Regions from separate parts of the Desulfoplanes formicivorans genome, predicted to be linked through region 2. Evidence: predicted binding sites of a transcription regulator. Region 2 holds the regulator's gene; the other holds the start of a gene.
The links. The regulator HrcA, encoded in region 2, represses chaperone genes, less so after heat shock. The targets are predictions, from matches to a motif close to TGTTAGCACTCNNNNNNNNNGAGTGCTAACA.
Positions count from the first base shown of each region.

Region 1: a site for HrcA is predicted at 4,557-4,587, ahead of groES (co-chaperone GroES). Genes of this name have one in related genera too.

Region 1 is NZ_BDFE01000008.1:204,704-212,432, forward strand. It holds gene DPF_RS03540 (methyl-accepting chemotaxis protein) at 1-163, opposite strand, end outside; tRNA gene DPF_RS03550 (tRNA-Glu) at 775-850, opposite strand; tRNA gene DPF_RS03555 (tRNA-Lys) at 858-933, opposite strand; gene DPF_RS03560 (DegV family protein) at 1,031-2,914, opposite strand; gene serS (serine--tRNA ligase) at 2,919-4,196, opposite strand; gene groES (co-chaperone GroES) at 4,628-4,918, shown strand; gene groL (chaperonin GroEL) at 5,034-6,674, shown strand; gene DPF_RS03580 (NAD(P)H-dependent flavin oxidoreductase) at 6,890-7,729, opposite strand, start outside.
Region 2 is NZ_BDFE01000015.1:526,370-534,098, forward strand. It holds gene dnaK (molecular chaperone DnaK) at 1-1,085, opposite strand, end outside; gene grpE (nucleotide exchange factor GrpE) at 1,306-1,881, opposite strand; gene hrcA (heat-inducible transcriptional repressor HrcA) at 2,046-3,077, opposite strand; gene rfbD (dTDP-4-dehydrorhamnose reductase) at 3,189-4,106, opposite strand; gene DPF_RS07190 (DUF1844 domain-containing protein) at 4,337-4,708, opposite strand; gene DPF_RS07195 (pyridoxal-phosphate-dependent aminotransferase family protein) at 4,808-5,971, opposite strand; gene DPF_RS07200 (UbiD family decarboxylase) at 6,209-7,729, opposite strand, start outside.

The sequences.
Region 1 (7,729 bases), on a different contig from region 2:
CATTAATGGCATTGACCACTTCGTGCGCCTTTTGTTCCATGGTGTGGGTCAGTCCCTGACGATGCAGGTGATCAAGTTCCCGTCCAACAAGCCAGTATGCCACCAGGCCGAGCAGGACCACAGCACCACCAAGAACCAAAGCAATTTTCAACCGGATACTCATTCCACCCTCCCTCATGATCGTGTAACGCACTTAATGGAAAAAAGAGATCATGGTCCAAACGCGAACCATGGGACGTGCACAAGCACTTTTTTATGGCTTGAGCGATCATGCACAATCGATGGCCAGTTATAGAATGATGCAAGGGCTGTACAATGCTGCCAACGCATGTGCCGATAAGAACATGCGTAAAAAGGGACAAACCAGGCATGTTTTTAGAAAAAAGAAAAGTTTGCCTGGTTATTGTTTTGATTTCATATAGATATGGACGATTTTGGGATTGCCCGAAAAAGTGTTGGTATTATGGACGCAAGTTATAAAATTCACAATATTGATTGTTTCTTGTGCCATACCAACGCGGAGGACGCGAATCATTCGCCCGGATGATCACAATCAACTGACAGGCCATGATGACGAGACAGCTTCATGCAGCCTGCATGCCTCTGACCTCTTGTGTTGCCAACGCTCCTCAGGGGCCTTGGCACAGGGCAGTGGACAATCTGTATGTCTTGTCAGCACGGGAGGTGGGAAAAACAGGGGGGCCAAGCTTTCAAACGGGTACAAGGTACTTAAAGAAAAAGGCCTTACGCATCTGCGTAAGGCCTTTCATTATCTGGCGTCCCCAGCGGGGTTTGAACCCGCGTTACCGGCGTGAGAGGCCGGCGTCCTAGGCCACTAGACGATGGGGACATTGAGGTGGTGGGCCGTGCAAGGCTCGAACTTGCGACTCTCTGCTTAAAAGGCAGATACTCTACCAACTGAGTTAACGGCCCGTGCTGCGAGAAACAGCTTCTATAGATTCGAGCAGTGCCTGTCAAGGCGAAACCTGCGGGAAAATGAAAATTATACGTCTTGGCAGGGATGCGCTGTCTAGTCTCCGATGAATCCTATGCCGGCTGCGCCCGGACCTGCGTGGCTTACCAAGGTGTAAGAGGCCTCGACAACCGGAATATCGTCCGTGTCAAAGGTTTTCCGGATGTTCTGGACAAACCATGCCGCCAATTGGGGATTATTGGCATGGGCTACAACGAATTGCAGGTTCTTTTTTCCCATGGCTGCTTTGCGGGCCTTGGCCCAGGTTTTTTTACGCACGCCGTGTCTGGAAAATCCAACGCCGTCGAGTTTGACCGTACCATCTTCCTTGAAGGTAATAATCGGGCGAAGTTGCAGAATGGAAGCAAGTTTGCCTGCTGAATTGCTTAATCTGCCCCCCCGGAGATGGTATTTGAGGGTGTCGAAGCAGAAAAAGGCCCTGGCCTTGCTAGCGGCCTTCTCGGCCACCTGCACGACTTCCTGCTGACTCATACCCTGGGCGGCTGCCTTAGCGGCTTCCAGAACGACCAGACCCATGGCCATGGAATTGCAGGTACTGTCGACAATACTGACCTTGTCATTGTATCCCGAGGCTATTCGGCGAGCTCCGTGAATGGTGCCGCTATGGGCCGGTGGCAGATGGATGGAGACGCATGCATCATAGTATTTGAGCAAAAAGGAATACATGCGCTTGAACTGGGAAGGCGTGGGCTGAGAGGTCTTTATGGGGGTTTTGAAATCGCACAGCCTGGCATAGAAATCGTCCCGGTGGATTCCCTGTTTGTCCAGATAGGTCTCGTTATCGCCGAACACGAGACTGTGATGGATGAAATGGATGTTGTATTTTTCGCACAAGTCCTGGGGAATATCGCATCCCGTGTCCGTAACAATGGCGACGCGGGCCTTGTCCGAACGATGGGCGTCATGGTTTTGCTGTTCCATGTCGTCGATTTTCTGTTCGCGAAATTCCCCTTCCCGGGCCACGATTTTGAAGATATCGGCCGGGTGGTTGGTATGGATGTGCACTTTGGCCTTGGTGGAAGAACCTGCGACAATAAGGGAATCACCAAGGCCTTCGAGGTCTGTTCTCAGTTTGCGGATATCAATGCCTTGCCCTACAACAAGACATTCGGTGCAGTATCTGAATGGTGAATTTTCATGGTCGTCAAAAAAGTCTTCGCCAATGAGCGGGAGGTTTGCTGAGGCCTGTTTCTGGGCGTTCTGCCGGGAGGCCGCCAAATCACCCTTTTCCATGAACGTGACAATGCCTTCAAGCATGTACACAAATCCCTGAGCTCCTGCATCCACGACACCGGCCTTTTTCAGTGATGCCAGCTGTTCAGGAGTGCGATCCAGTGCCTTCTGGGCCCAGTCCAGGGAGTCCCGAAGCAGTTCGTCAAAATCCGTTGTTTTCTTGCAATTTTCCCGGACCCTGTCTGACCATTCCCGGATCACGGTCAGGATGGTTCCTTCCTTGGGTGATGAAATGGCTTCCTGGGCCCTTTGAGCGGCCACGTGGACGGCTTGCCCGAATCGTTCGGTGGTTACCTTGCGGTGATCCTTGAGTCCTTCGGCAAGGCCTTGGAAAAACTGGGCGAGAATGGCTCCGGAATTGCCTTTGGCACCCATGAGGGCGGAATCGGCAAGGGCATTGCTGACCCGATTCAGAGACTTGTCGATATTTTCTTTGGCTCGTTCGGCAATGCTTTTCATGGTCGCGGCCATGTTGCTTCCCGTGTCTCCGTCGGGAACAGGGAAGACATTGATGGCATCAAGATGCTTCTGCATGGCCACGACCCAGTCAGCTCCAGCCACAATGGCTCGTTGAAGCCTGACTCCGTTCAGATACTTGATCTTTCCGAGGGCGGCTTCCATCTTTGCCGACGTGGTTTCGTCGTTTTCAGAGGAATGAGGCGTGTTGGGAGTTTCGTTGTCTGCCAATGTACTATCCTGGGTAGATGATATCGGTTCCCCCCATGTAGGGGCGAAGGATGTCCGGGATGACGACGGAACCGTCTTCCCGTTGATAATTTTCGAGAATGGCGACCATGGTTCGGCCAACGGCCAGTCCCGATCCGTTCAACGTATGGACCAGGCGGTTTTTGGAACTGCCTTTGGGCCTGAACCGGATGTTGGCCCGTCTGGCCTGAAAGTCTTCGCAATTGGAACAGGAGGATATCTCCCGGTATTTGTTTTGTCCAGGAAGCCACACTTCTATATCATAGGTTTTGGCCGCGGAAAACCCCAGGTCGCCCGTGCACAGGGTCACCACCCTGTAATGGAGTCCGAGTTTCTGCAGAATGGCTTCGGCATGGCCAAGGAGAAGTTCGAGATCTTCATAGGAGTGATCCGGATGGGCGATCCTGACCATTTCCACCTTGTCGAACTGGTGCTGCCGGATGATGCCTTTGGTATCCTTGCCGTATGACCCGGCTTCGGATCTGAAACAGGGAGTGAACGCGGTCAGCGCCGTGGGCAGATCATCCTCTTCGAGGATTTCATCCCGAAAGAGGTTGGTCAGGGGTACTTCGGCCGTGGGAATGAGATAGTAATCGCTCTGTTCCAGTTTGAACAGGTCATCGGCAAATTTGGGCAGCTGACCCGTGCCGAGAAGGGATGTCTTGTTGATGATGGCTGGAGGCATGACCTCGGTGTACCCGTGTTCCAGGGTGTGCACATCAATCATGAAGCTGGTCAGGGCCCGTTCCATGCGCGCGGCCCAATCCTTGAGCACCACGAATCGACTGCCCGTGAGTTTGGCCGCCCTGGGGAAATCAAGGCCTCCAAGAGCGGTGCCGATTTCCCAATGTTCCTTGGGAGTGAATGCAAACTCCGGCTTGTTCCCCCAGACCTTTTCCTCCCGGTTGTCGTTCTCGTCCCGGCCCACGGGAACGTCTGCGTGGGGCATGTTGGGGATGGTCAGCAAAAAGGCCTTGGTTGTCGCATCAACGGCCTTGAGCTCCTCATCCAGCTGTTTGATGCGAGCGGATACCCCGGAGAGTTCCTTGAGCAGTTCCGAGGCGTCTTCCTTGTTGCGTTTTTTTTGGGCAACCTCGGCAGATGCCTTGTTCCGGAGGCTTTTGAGATCTTCCACCTCGGCCAAAAGTTTTCTTCGTCTGGAATCCGTCTCCAGAAAGGATTCGATGTCAATGGAAGCGTTCCTTGTTTTCAAGGCTGCGGCAACCTGGTCGACATGACCACGTACAAATTTGAGATCGAGCATGAACGTCAACTCCTGGCGGGTAAGGCATGAGATCGGAGGAAAGGTGGGGTTCCATCATTCACTAAAAAATCATGATTGCACAAACAAGCAGGTGGCCTACCATGGGAAACGTGGAAAAGGCCACCCGCAACACGGCCATTTTGTTTGCCCAAATATGGCGGTTTTGTCAAAAAAAATGTCGTTGAGGCAGGTGTCGATTTTTTGAAAAAAAGAAGAAAATGAAGGTTCGTTGAGTTTTTTGGCGAAATGATTAGTAATTATTGGCCTGGAGCTGGAAACAGGACACGACAGGTTGAAAAAAATGTTTGTTTTTTGAAAATAGCCCTTGAAATTTCCTTTGTGATGCTTACAATCCGTTTCTGTTAGCACTTGAGTTAATCGAGTGCTAACAATCTTCGTTATCAATCAACCTTATTTTGGAGGAACAAACAATGAAACTCAGACCGCTTCATGATCGCATCCTGGTAAAACGGGTAGAGGAAGAGGAAGTAACCAAGGGGGGCATCATCATCCCTGACAGTGCCAAGGAAAAACCCATCAAGGGCAAGGTCCAGGCTGCCGGTCCCGGCAAAACCGCTGATGATGGCAAGCTCATCCCCATGGGCGTGAAGGAAGGCGACGAGGTTATTTTCAACAAGTACGCCGGTACCGAGGTCAAGATCGATGGCGAGGAACTCTTGATCATGCGCGAAGATGACATTCTGGCTGTTATCGAGGCATAGCACTAAGAAGGAACTTCTGAAAATGAAAGGTCGGCCCCATGGCAGTTGATACTGCGCCATGGGAGCATCTGTTTCATGGTTTATTACTTCGATCCCAACAAAGGAGAGAGATACAATGGCTTCCAAAATTATCAAATTCGAAGAAAAGGCTAGAGAAAGCCTCAAACTCGGCCTGGATCAGCTGGCCGATGCCGTCAAGGTTACCCTTGGCCCTAAGGGCCGTAATGTTGTTATTGAAAAATCTTTTGGCGCACCCATCATCACCAAGGATGGTGTAACTGTAGCCAAGGAAATCGAGCTGGAAGACAAGTTCGAGAACATGGGCGCCCAGTTGGTCAAGGAAGTTGCTTCCAAGACTTCCGATGTTGCTGGTGACGGTACCACAACCGCGACCATCCTGGCCCAGGCCATCTTCAAGGAAGGCGTCAAGCTGGTTGCTGCAGGCCGCAATCCCATGTCCATCAAACGCGGTATCGACAAGGCTGTTGAAGTCATTGTCGCCGAACTGGACAGGGTTGCCAAACCCACCCGCGACCCCAAGGAAATCGCTCAGGTCGGTACCATTTCCGCCAACAACGACGCCACCATCGGCAACATCATTGCCGAGGCCATGGACAAGGTTGGCAAGGAAGGCGTCATCACGGTTGAAGAAGCCAAAGGCTTTGACACCACTCTGGACGTTGTCGAGGGTATGCAGTTTGATCGTGGCTACCTGTCTCCCTACTTCGTGACCAATCCGGACAAGATGGTTTGCGAGATGGAAGAGCCCCTGATCCTGATCAACGAAAAGAAGATCTCCAGCATGAAGGAACTTCTGCCCGTTCTGGAGCAGGTCGCCAAGATGAGCAAGCCTCTGGTGATCATTGCCGAAGACATCGAAGGCGAAGCCCTGGCCACTCTGGTTGTGAACAAGCTGCGTGGCACTCTGAATGTTGTGGCTGTCAAGGCTCCCGGCTTTGGCGAGAGAAGAAAGGCCATGCTCCAGGATATCGCCGTGCTCACCGGCGGTCAGGTTGTCTCCGAAGACCTGGGTATCAAGCTCGAGAACATCACTCTGAACGATCTTGGCAGCGCCAAGCGTGTTGTCATTGACAAGGAAACCTCCACCATTGTTGATGGTGCAGGCAAGGCCGAGGATATCAAGGCCCGTGTCAAGCAGATCCGTTCGGAGATCGAGGAAACCACTTCCGATTACGATCGTGAGAAGCTCCAGGAACGTCTGGCCAAGATCGTCGGTGGTGTGGCCGTAATCAATGTCGGCGCTGCCACGGAAACCGAGATGAAGGAAAAGAAGGCCCGTGTGGAAGACGCTTTGAACGCCACCCGTGCCGCTGTTGAGGAAGGCATTGTTCCTGGTGGTGGTGTTGCCCTGGTTCGTGCCCAGAAGGTGCTTGGCGATGTCAAGGCTGCTGATGACGATGAAACCGCTGGTGTCGAAGTCGTCCGCCGCGCCCTGGAAGCTCCCATCCGTCAGATCTGCGCCAACGCAGGTTTTGAAGGTGCTGTAATCGTTGAAAGCGTACGCAACGGCAAGGATGATTACGGTTTCAACGCCGCGACCGGTGAGTTCGAGGATCTGGTCAAGGTCGGCGTCATCGATCCCAAGAAGGTTACCAGGACTGCTTTGCAGAACGCTGCTTCCGTGGCCTCCCTGTTGTTGACCACCGAGGCTGCCATTGCCGAGAAGCCCGAAGAAAAGAACGACATGCCTGCAATGCCCGGTGGCGGCATGGGCGGCATGGGCGGCATGATGTAAGCCTGTTTGACCGTTTCTCGCTGATGCAATGCAAAAAAGCCGGTCCCTGCAAGGGGCCGGCTTTTTTGCATTGGTTATGAGAACTCTTGGTACAAACAGTGATCAGACTTGTTGCATGGCCGGGGCTGTACCTCATGGCCCTTCCTGCTTGATATCTCCTGTATGGTCTGAATCCCTCTCCAGGAGAAAACACCTGCAAGAGAAAGTGATTGTGATCAGGATGCCGTGGACACAAGTTCCGGGGCACGCTTGAGGGCCTCGGCAAACTCGCGCTTCAAACTTTCGAACAGCTCATGCACGGAAACAATCCCCTTGACCCGGGGGGCATTGGAGCCGGCAAAGGCAAAACCGTGCTTGAGATGTCCCTTTTTGGCATTCACCAGGGCCTTGGCGATGCAATACGGACTCTTGGTGTGATCACAGGTTCGTATGCAGTGGAAGGGACATTTGAAGGGTTTGCGCATGCCGTTTTTCACATCTTCCAGAAAGGTATTTCTGATGGCCCGTCCGGGCATGCCCACCGGACTCTGAATGATCTCCAGGTCTTCTTCCTTTGCATCGACCATGGCCTGTTTGAAGGCCAGATCAGCATCACATTCATGGGTGGCCACGAATCTCGTTCCCATCTGTACGCCCGAAGCCCCGAGCTTGAGGAATTTGAGGATGTCTTCGCCGTCGTACACGCCGCCAGCCGCAATGACCGGTATCTGTTTTTCCTGTGTACGAAAGGGTGCCACTGCCCGGATAACATCCGGAAGCGTCTTTTCCAGGCAGTAGGCCGGGTCATCGATTTCTTCGGGTTTGTATCCCAGATGTCCACCGGCCTTGGGACCTTCGACAACGAACCCGTCGGGCAGATATTTGAAACGGGAAAGCCATTTTTTGCAAATGATCTTGGCCGCCCGTCCCGAGGACACAATGGGCACCAGCTTGGTTTTGGTATCTGCGGAAAGGTATTTGGGCAGATCCAGGGGCAGTCCTGCTCCGGAAAAAATGACGTCCGCCTTTTCCTTGATCGCAGTGGTTACCATGTCGCTGAAATTGTTCAGGGCGAC
Region 2 (7,729 bases):
TCGGGGTTGACGCTCTTGTTGGGATCCTTGCCAAAGATGCCGGCAACCTTGGACTGGACCAGAGGCATGCGGGTCTGACCGCCAACCAGCAAGACTTCGTTGATTTCGTTGGGCTTGAGGTCAGCGTCGTCCAGGGCCTTGCGACAGGGGCCTTCGACCCTGGCGACCAGGTCCTGACACATGGATTCCAGTTTGGCCCTGGTCAGCTTGATGTTCAGGTGCTTGGGACCGTTCTGGTCGGCAGTGATAAAGGGCAGGTTCACGTCCGTTTCCATGGATGATGACAATTCCTTTTTCGCTTTTTCAGCAGCTTCCTTGAGGCGCTGCAACGCCATGTTGTCTTTGCTCAGGTCAATGCCATTATCCTTCTTGAATTCGTCAACCAGGTAGGAAATGACGATTTCATCGAAATCTTCACCGCCCAGAAAGGTGTCGCCGTTGGTGGACCGGACTTCGACGACGTTGTCGCCTACTTCCAGGATGGAGATATCAAAGGTACCGCCGCCCAGATCGAAAACAGCGATTTTTTCATTGGCCTTTTTCTCGGCGCCGTAAGCCAGGGAAGCGGCTGTGGGCTCGTTGATGATACGCTTGACTTCGAGGCCGGCGATACGCCCGGCATCCTTGGTGGCCTGGCGCTGGCTGTCATTGAAATACGCGGGAACCGTAATGACCGCTTCGCTGACGGTTTCACCCAGGTAGGTCTCGGCATCCTTTTTGAGCTTTTGCAGGATAATGGCCGAAATTTCTGCAGGGCTGTATTTTTTGTCGTCGATCTGCACGTAGGCGTCACCATTGGGGCCAGCAACAATCTTGTAGGGGCTTTTCTTGGCCCAGGCCTGGATCTGCGGGTCGTCAAATTTTCTACCCATGAGTCGCTTGACCGCGAAAACAGTCCTTTCCGGGTTGGTGACTGCCTGACGCTTGGCAATTTCGCCCACAAGGCGTTCCTTGTCGGTAAAGGCCACAATGGAAGGCGTTGTTCGCCCACCTTCGGGGTTGGTAATGCATTTTGCGTCCTTGCCTTCCATGACATAGACGCAGCTATTGGTTGTTCCGAGATCTATTCCTATAATCTTTCCCATACTGTCCTCCTGAAAAATGAATGGTATCGAAAAATGGTGTCAATGGGCTCTTCCGGCAGCAGTGAGACAAAGCAACATGCCGAGTCGGGTGGATTGTTGTCTTGCCCGTGCCGTGTCCGCAAGCTCAAGGCATTGGCGTTCGCAGTGAATCATAATGCGCCAAATGATGTTGTAAAGGGGAAGGCACGTAAAAAGTCTGGAATATGCCGTGTTCAGGACATCACTTGTCGTCGGTGTCACACTGCTTGGTCACAACAACTTTGGCGGGTCGAAGCAGCCTGTCGTGGAGCTTGTATCCGGTCTGCAGAACCTGATTGACACAACCGCTGTCCATCTGGGGATCAACAACCTGGGACATGGCCTCATGGATGGACGGATCAAAGGGTGCGCCGACATGGTCCTGACCGATAATGGTCAGACCATTTTTTTGCAGCACTTCCTTGAAGATGTTCAGGGTCATTTCCACGCCCTGAACGAGATTGTCGCAGGCCTGGTCGTTTTTGCCGTGCTGCAGGGCCAGTTCGAGATTGTCCACCACAGGGAGGATGCTTTCGATGATCCCGCTGGTGGCGAATTTGCAGAATTCCTCTTTTTCCCGGACAAGGCGTTTTTTGAGGTTTTCCGCATCCGCCAGAATGCGCAGAGACTCCTTTTTCTGGTCTTCAAGTTCGGCGCATACCCGGGCATACTCCTCTTCCAGAGAGGGTTCCTTGATCTCTTCCTCTTCCTTGATGGTTTCCTGCTTCTCGGAAGCCTGTTCGCTGGCCGACATGGTTTCCTGGTTGTTTTTTTTCATGAGACCTTCTCCTTGGGTGACAGTACCTGACGCAAGGGTAGCCTGGGGAGCGTCGAGGCCCGCTGCATGGACAATGATTGGCAACTCGCATGACAAAAAGGTTCTGTCCATGCGTGCGTTCTGAAATAAATGGTAATGATGTGATTCGTCGCCCTGAAAAAGGGCTAGAAACGCGACTGAAGCATCTGACTAAGTACTTGAGCTGTAAAGTCAACCATGGGGATGATTTTCGCGTAGTTCATGCGCACCGGACCGATGACGCTGATCATCCCGGCGGTCTGATCGGAAATGGTATACGGGGACGATACCAGGCAACAGTATTCGAGATCTTCCCAGGATTTTTCCTGGCCAATGACAATGCGCGAATCATCCTCATCGGAAATGGTGTCAACGAGTTCCAGAAGTCTGGAGCGTTCCTCAAGCAGTTTGAAGATATCGCGCATGGCCTCGATGTCACTGAATTCCGGCTGGGCAAGGAGGTTGCTCGCGCCTTCCACGAAGATTTCGCGTTGGGTGTCGGTGGCGCATGTCTTGTTGGCAAGGATCAGGGCACGTTGGTACAGGGCGTCGAACACCTGCTTGGCGGCACGCATCTGGGCGCGGATTTTCTCCCGCACCGTACCAAGAGGCTGCCCCTGGAAATGGCTGTTGAGATAATTGGCGTACTTGACCAGTTCGTCAGAGGTGATCTCCATGTCCACGTCAATGATCTTGTTCCGAACAATGCCGCCCTGGAGCACCAGAATGGACATGATTTTGCCCGGGGTAAGGAGCACAAAATCAATGTGTTTCCACTGCACGTGGCCCTGACTTGGTCCCAGAACAAGGCATGCCTGTCTGGAAATGGAGGAAAGCACCCGTGAGGTGTTGCGGAAAATATCTGAAGGATCCGAGCCAACGTGACCCAGGTTGTCCGAAATGGCATCCATTTCGTGCCCGGAAAGGGGGGGGATCTGGAGAATGGTGTCCAGGAAGTAGCGGAGTCCTTTTATGGTCGGGACACGGCCGGCAGAGGTGTGCGGTTGATCAAGGAATTCCTTGTCGGCCAGGTCGGCCATGGTGTTGCGGATGCTCGCAGGGCTGAGCTTACTGCGTGATTTTTTGGCCACAATCCGCGAACCCACTGGCTTTGCCGTGGCAATGTATTCGTCGACAACGATCGTCAGGACATCGATTTCTCGGGGAGAAAGTTCCATGATTCACCTGTTTGGCACTCATTAAGATAGAGTGCCAAATATAAATACGCATTCATTATTTTGCTGTCAAGACAGTTGGGGAACCGTCATGTTCTTTTGGTGGGCAAGGGATCAATCTCTTGGATCAGTGAGGCAGGCATGGTCTTTTTCAAACAGATAGGCGCGCAACGCCTGAATCCAGGGGCGCGGTGTCAACCCTGTGGCGCGGACAAAATCCGAACAGTCCAGAACCGAGTAGGCTGGCCGGACGGCCTTTTGGGGAAAGTCGGCCGAGGAGATGGGCCTGGCATGGCAGGGGACGCCCGTGCAGGCAATGGCTTCGGCTGCCAGCTCGCACCATGAGGCGTGTCCCGTGTTGGTGAGATGGAAGATGCCCTGTGCTCCTGCCTTGACCAGGGCAAGGGTGTTGCACGCCAGGTCCATGGTGTACGTGGGGCAGCCGACCTGGTCGTGGACAATGTCCAGGGAACGGCGGGTGGCGGCCAGGGTGAGAATCTTGTCCACGAAATTGGTCTTGTAGGGGCCAAAGAGCCATGCTGTCCGGATGATGAGGGTTTTGTCCCATCCAAGGGCCATGACGCCCTGTTCGCCTTCCAGCTTGGTGGTTCCGTACACGGACAGGGGATTGGGTTCGTCCTGGGGAAGGTAGGGGATGGATTTTTTACCGTCGAACACGAAATCGGTGCTGTAGTGGATGAAATACAGGTTACACGATTTGGCGATGCGGGCCAGGAGTATGGGTAAACTGGTGTTCAGCCTGGAGGCTGCCCTGGTTTCCTCTTCGGCCTGATCCACCTGGGTGTAGCCGATGGTATTGAAAAGGTGGCTTGGTCGGTGCCGTTCAATATACGCTTCCAGGCTGGTCTGATCAAAAACGTCCAGATCATCCCGTCCGGGGCAAAGCAGGTCCCAGTGTTGTTCCTTGAGAACGTGGGCAAGGGCCTGCCCGAGCAGCCCGGTTTTTCCTCCGAGGACCAATGCCTTTCTGGCGGCTGAAGGTTTGTGTTGCAGGGGGTTGTCTGGTGTCATGGCGAGAGTATCCGTCCTGGCGATACGTATTCTGCAAGCCCGAAAGCATATGCATGACGGGTCAACACGTCCGTTGTTCCTGGTCCTTGTTGCCCAACCGACCATCATCGCCCTTTGGTCGGTCACTGCATCCTGGCCCTGTGCTTTTGGTTCCCGGCGAGATGGTTGTGTGCGTCGGCGTCACGCCCCGGGGAGAAACTATGGGCTCGGGTGGTATCCCGGCCGTCCGATTAAGCTGTGCGTTGCACGAATTTGACTCTGAGTTCGAACAGAAGATCCCGGATCAGCCGTTCTTCCTCGCAAGTCAGGTTGCCCTTGGTTTTCTCCTGGATCATTCCCAGGATGTCGATGGTCTGTTTGGCCAGGGGGATGTTCACGGCAGCTTTGCCTGTCTGGAGGTCGGGAATCTCGCCCAGATGTACCAGAACCGTGGAGCTCAGGGACATGACAAAGGTGGAAAAGTCGAGTTTGGGCATCTGCCCGGTATCTGTTGCCTTGGCTGTTTCGTGGTATTCCTGGGCGGCTTTTTGTTCGGCCTCTCGTCGCTGGTGGGTTGCATCCGGGGATTCATGTTCCCCGCATGGGGCGTTGTGTTCGGACATGAGCACTCCTTGGGCTGAATCGTTTCCGCAAGGGGCAGACTCATGGGGTCGGCTCCCTGCTCTCGTGTGTACAATCAACGGATTATTGCAAGCTGGTGCCTACGCGGAAACATGCTGTTCAAGCCCCTGTTCGTAGGCTTTCATGGCCAGTTCCAGATAATTCTGACAGCCGGAATAGCCCCCGCAAGCCACATAGGACTGACGCAGGGCGTAGAGACCGGCCAGAAGATCGCTCCAGTCCACATGGCCCATGTGACCCAGCCGGATCATTTTTCCCTTCATGGCACCCTGGCCGCCTGCGGCCACGACTCCGTAATCCCGGGCCATGGTTGCGAGAACATCTGATGCGTCAACGCCCGGAGGCATGAGCAGGGAGGTCAGCCCCCAGGTGAATCGTTCCAGGGCCAGAAGTTCAAGACCCATGGCCGAGATACCGGCCCTGGCCATCATGGTCAGGGCCCATTGCTTGCGAAAGAGCTGTTGCAGTTTGTCCCCCTTGAAGTGTTCCAGGCTTTTGGCCAGACCGACCAGAAGACTGATCCCCGGGGTAAACAGTGTCTGCTGCTGTTCGAGTTGCAGCCGTTCCTTGGGCAGGTTGAAATAGAACTGTTTCGATTTGACAGTGTGCACCCGTTCCCAGGCCCGTTGGGAAAGGGCTATGAACGCGAGACCCGGAGGGAGCATGAGTCCCTTCTGTGATCCGGTCAGCAGGCAATCAATGCCCCATTCGTCCATGGGACAGGGGGAAACACCCACTGCGGAGATTCCGTCCACCACCAGCTGGACGTCGCGTTTGCGGGTCATCTCTCCGATTTCTTGAATGGGATGGAGAACACCTGTGGAGGTTTCCGATGCCTGGATGAGGATGCCCTTGATGGCTGGCCAGCGATCAAGGCTGTTTAAGACGTCGATGACCTTGACGGGTTTTCCCCAGGGAACCGGAAGGATGACCATTTCCAGCCCATGGGATTCGGCAATGGCGGACCAGCGCTCCCCGAATTTGCCCCCTTCGATGACCAGGACCGTTTCTCCCGGTTGAAAAAGATTGGTCACTGCCGCCGTCATGGCCCCGGTGCCGGAACAGGTCAGGGGAAGAACAGGTTGCGACGTGCCGAAAAGGTGCTGCAGCCCCTGCTGGATTTCGCCCATGATCTTTTTGAACGCGGGTTTGCGGTGATGGATCATGTCCTGGGCCATGGCCAGGCGGACGTCTTCGGGCAAGGGGGTTGGACCGGGGGTGAGCAGGCGCTGTTTATTGAGCATGATCAATGATTCTCCATGAATCGGATGGGTTCGAAGGGGAGGATGGGTTAGAAGCAGATACACTCCAAAGGCCATTTACTCCAAAGGTTGGCGGGATGCAACGCAGGGATGGACCTGATTTTGGCCTAGCAGAGGTGTCTGCCTGACGTGTGCTCCTTGGGATGCGGGCTGGCATGGTCTACCCAGAACCGGAAGACAACAGGCTTGACGGGAGGATGTCTCCAGGCTCGGTAGCATTTAGATGATGCCATGCAAGGGACCACCCGGCGCGCCAAGGGCATCGACCTTTTTTTCGATGGCCGGATCAGGATCAAGAAGCGGGGCGTGAAAGGATTTGATGCGCGCATCAATGATCACCGGGCCCGTGCACCCCCAGTGTTTGCAACGGATAAAACTGCCCACGCCGTAGATGTCGGTGGCCGGATCCGAACGGGTAAAGGTGACCCAGAGAAAGTTATCCCAGGTTCGGGTGGTAAAGTCCGGGTCATCCACAATGACCAGCAAGGGGAAGCCGAAATCGTCCCCCTGGCTTTGCAGGGTGTTGCACAAAACGTCCACAAGCGGGTCGGCTGTGTCTCTGGGAAGCTGGTGTCTGGGGCCCTGAATGACCAGCATTCCCGGTTCAAACACCCTGGGATTGGTAAATGCCCCGGGGAGATGAAACCGGGTGGGCAGCTGGGTTGCAAGGCGGTTGACGGGCGGTCCTGCAACCGTCCACATGACCTTGGAGCCTTCGTTTAAGCCCGTTCCCGAATAGTCCAGGGTGTCCATGGTCGTTTTGGTGACAAAATGGAGGTCCCTGGTGGGGTCAAGACGTTCCAGAACATGGCGGAAGAAGGCAGGCACGTGGTGACATGACAGGGACAGATCATCTTCGCGGGCGGCAATGAACAGGTACTTGGCCAGGGAGGTCTGGGTCGATCCCAAAAGGGCCAGTCCGTTTGTGACCAGTTCCCGGGGTTTGCGCACCGGGGCATAGGGAACGTACCGCTCACTTCCCAGGGCGAGGAGCAAGGGGTGTACACCGGCCGCATCCACGGCATGGACCTGGTGAATGCCCGAAAACACGGTGGGCACGAGATCCCTGGTGAGTTCGTGAATAAAGGTCCCGAAGATGGTGTCTTCCTGGGGGGGGCGGCCCACCGTGGTAAAGGGCCAGATGGCATGGGGCCGGTGCAGCACCGATGTCACCTTAAGTACGGGAAAGGGATGGGTCAGGCTGTAATAGCCCAGGTGGTCACCAAAGGGTCCTTCGGGTTTTTGGGCATGGGGATCCACAATGCCCGAGATGCAGAAATCGGCTTGAGCAGGCATGGGCAGATGTCCGGATCGTGTCACCATGGGAATACGGTGCCCTGCCAGCATACCGGCGAAAAAGAGCTCGGGAAGGTTTTCCGGAAGGGGCATGATGGCCGCCAGGGTCATGGCCGGCGGGCCCCCCACAAAGATGTTGACGCGAAGTGCCTGGCTTTTTTCAATGGCCTCGGCATGATGGACGCCAATGCCTCTGCATATCTGATAATGCAGACCGACTTCCTTGTTGGGGACAAATTCGTTTCCCGCCAGCTGGACCCGGTACATGCCCATGTTGGAAAAGCGCATTCCCGGTCGTTGGGGAGAATGGGTATACACCTGGGGCAGGGTCACGTACGGACCTCCGTCCATGGGCCAGGAGACCAGTTGGGGAAGGTCGGAAAGGGTGGTTTCGTGCTCCAGAATCGGTCCGGTAAAGACTTTCCTGGGAAGGGCGTGATAGGC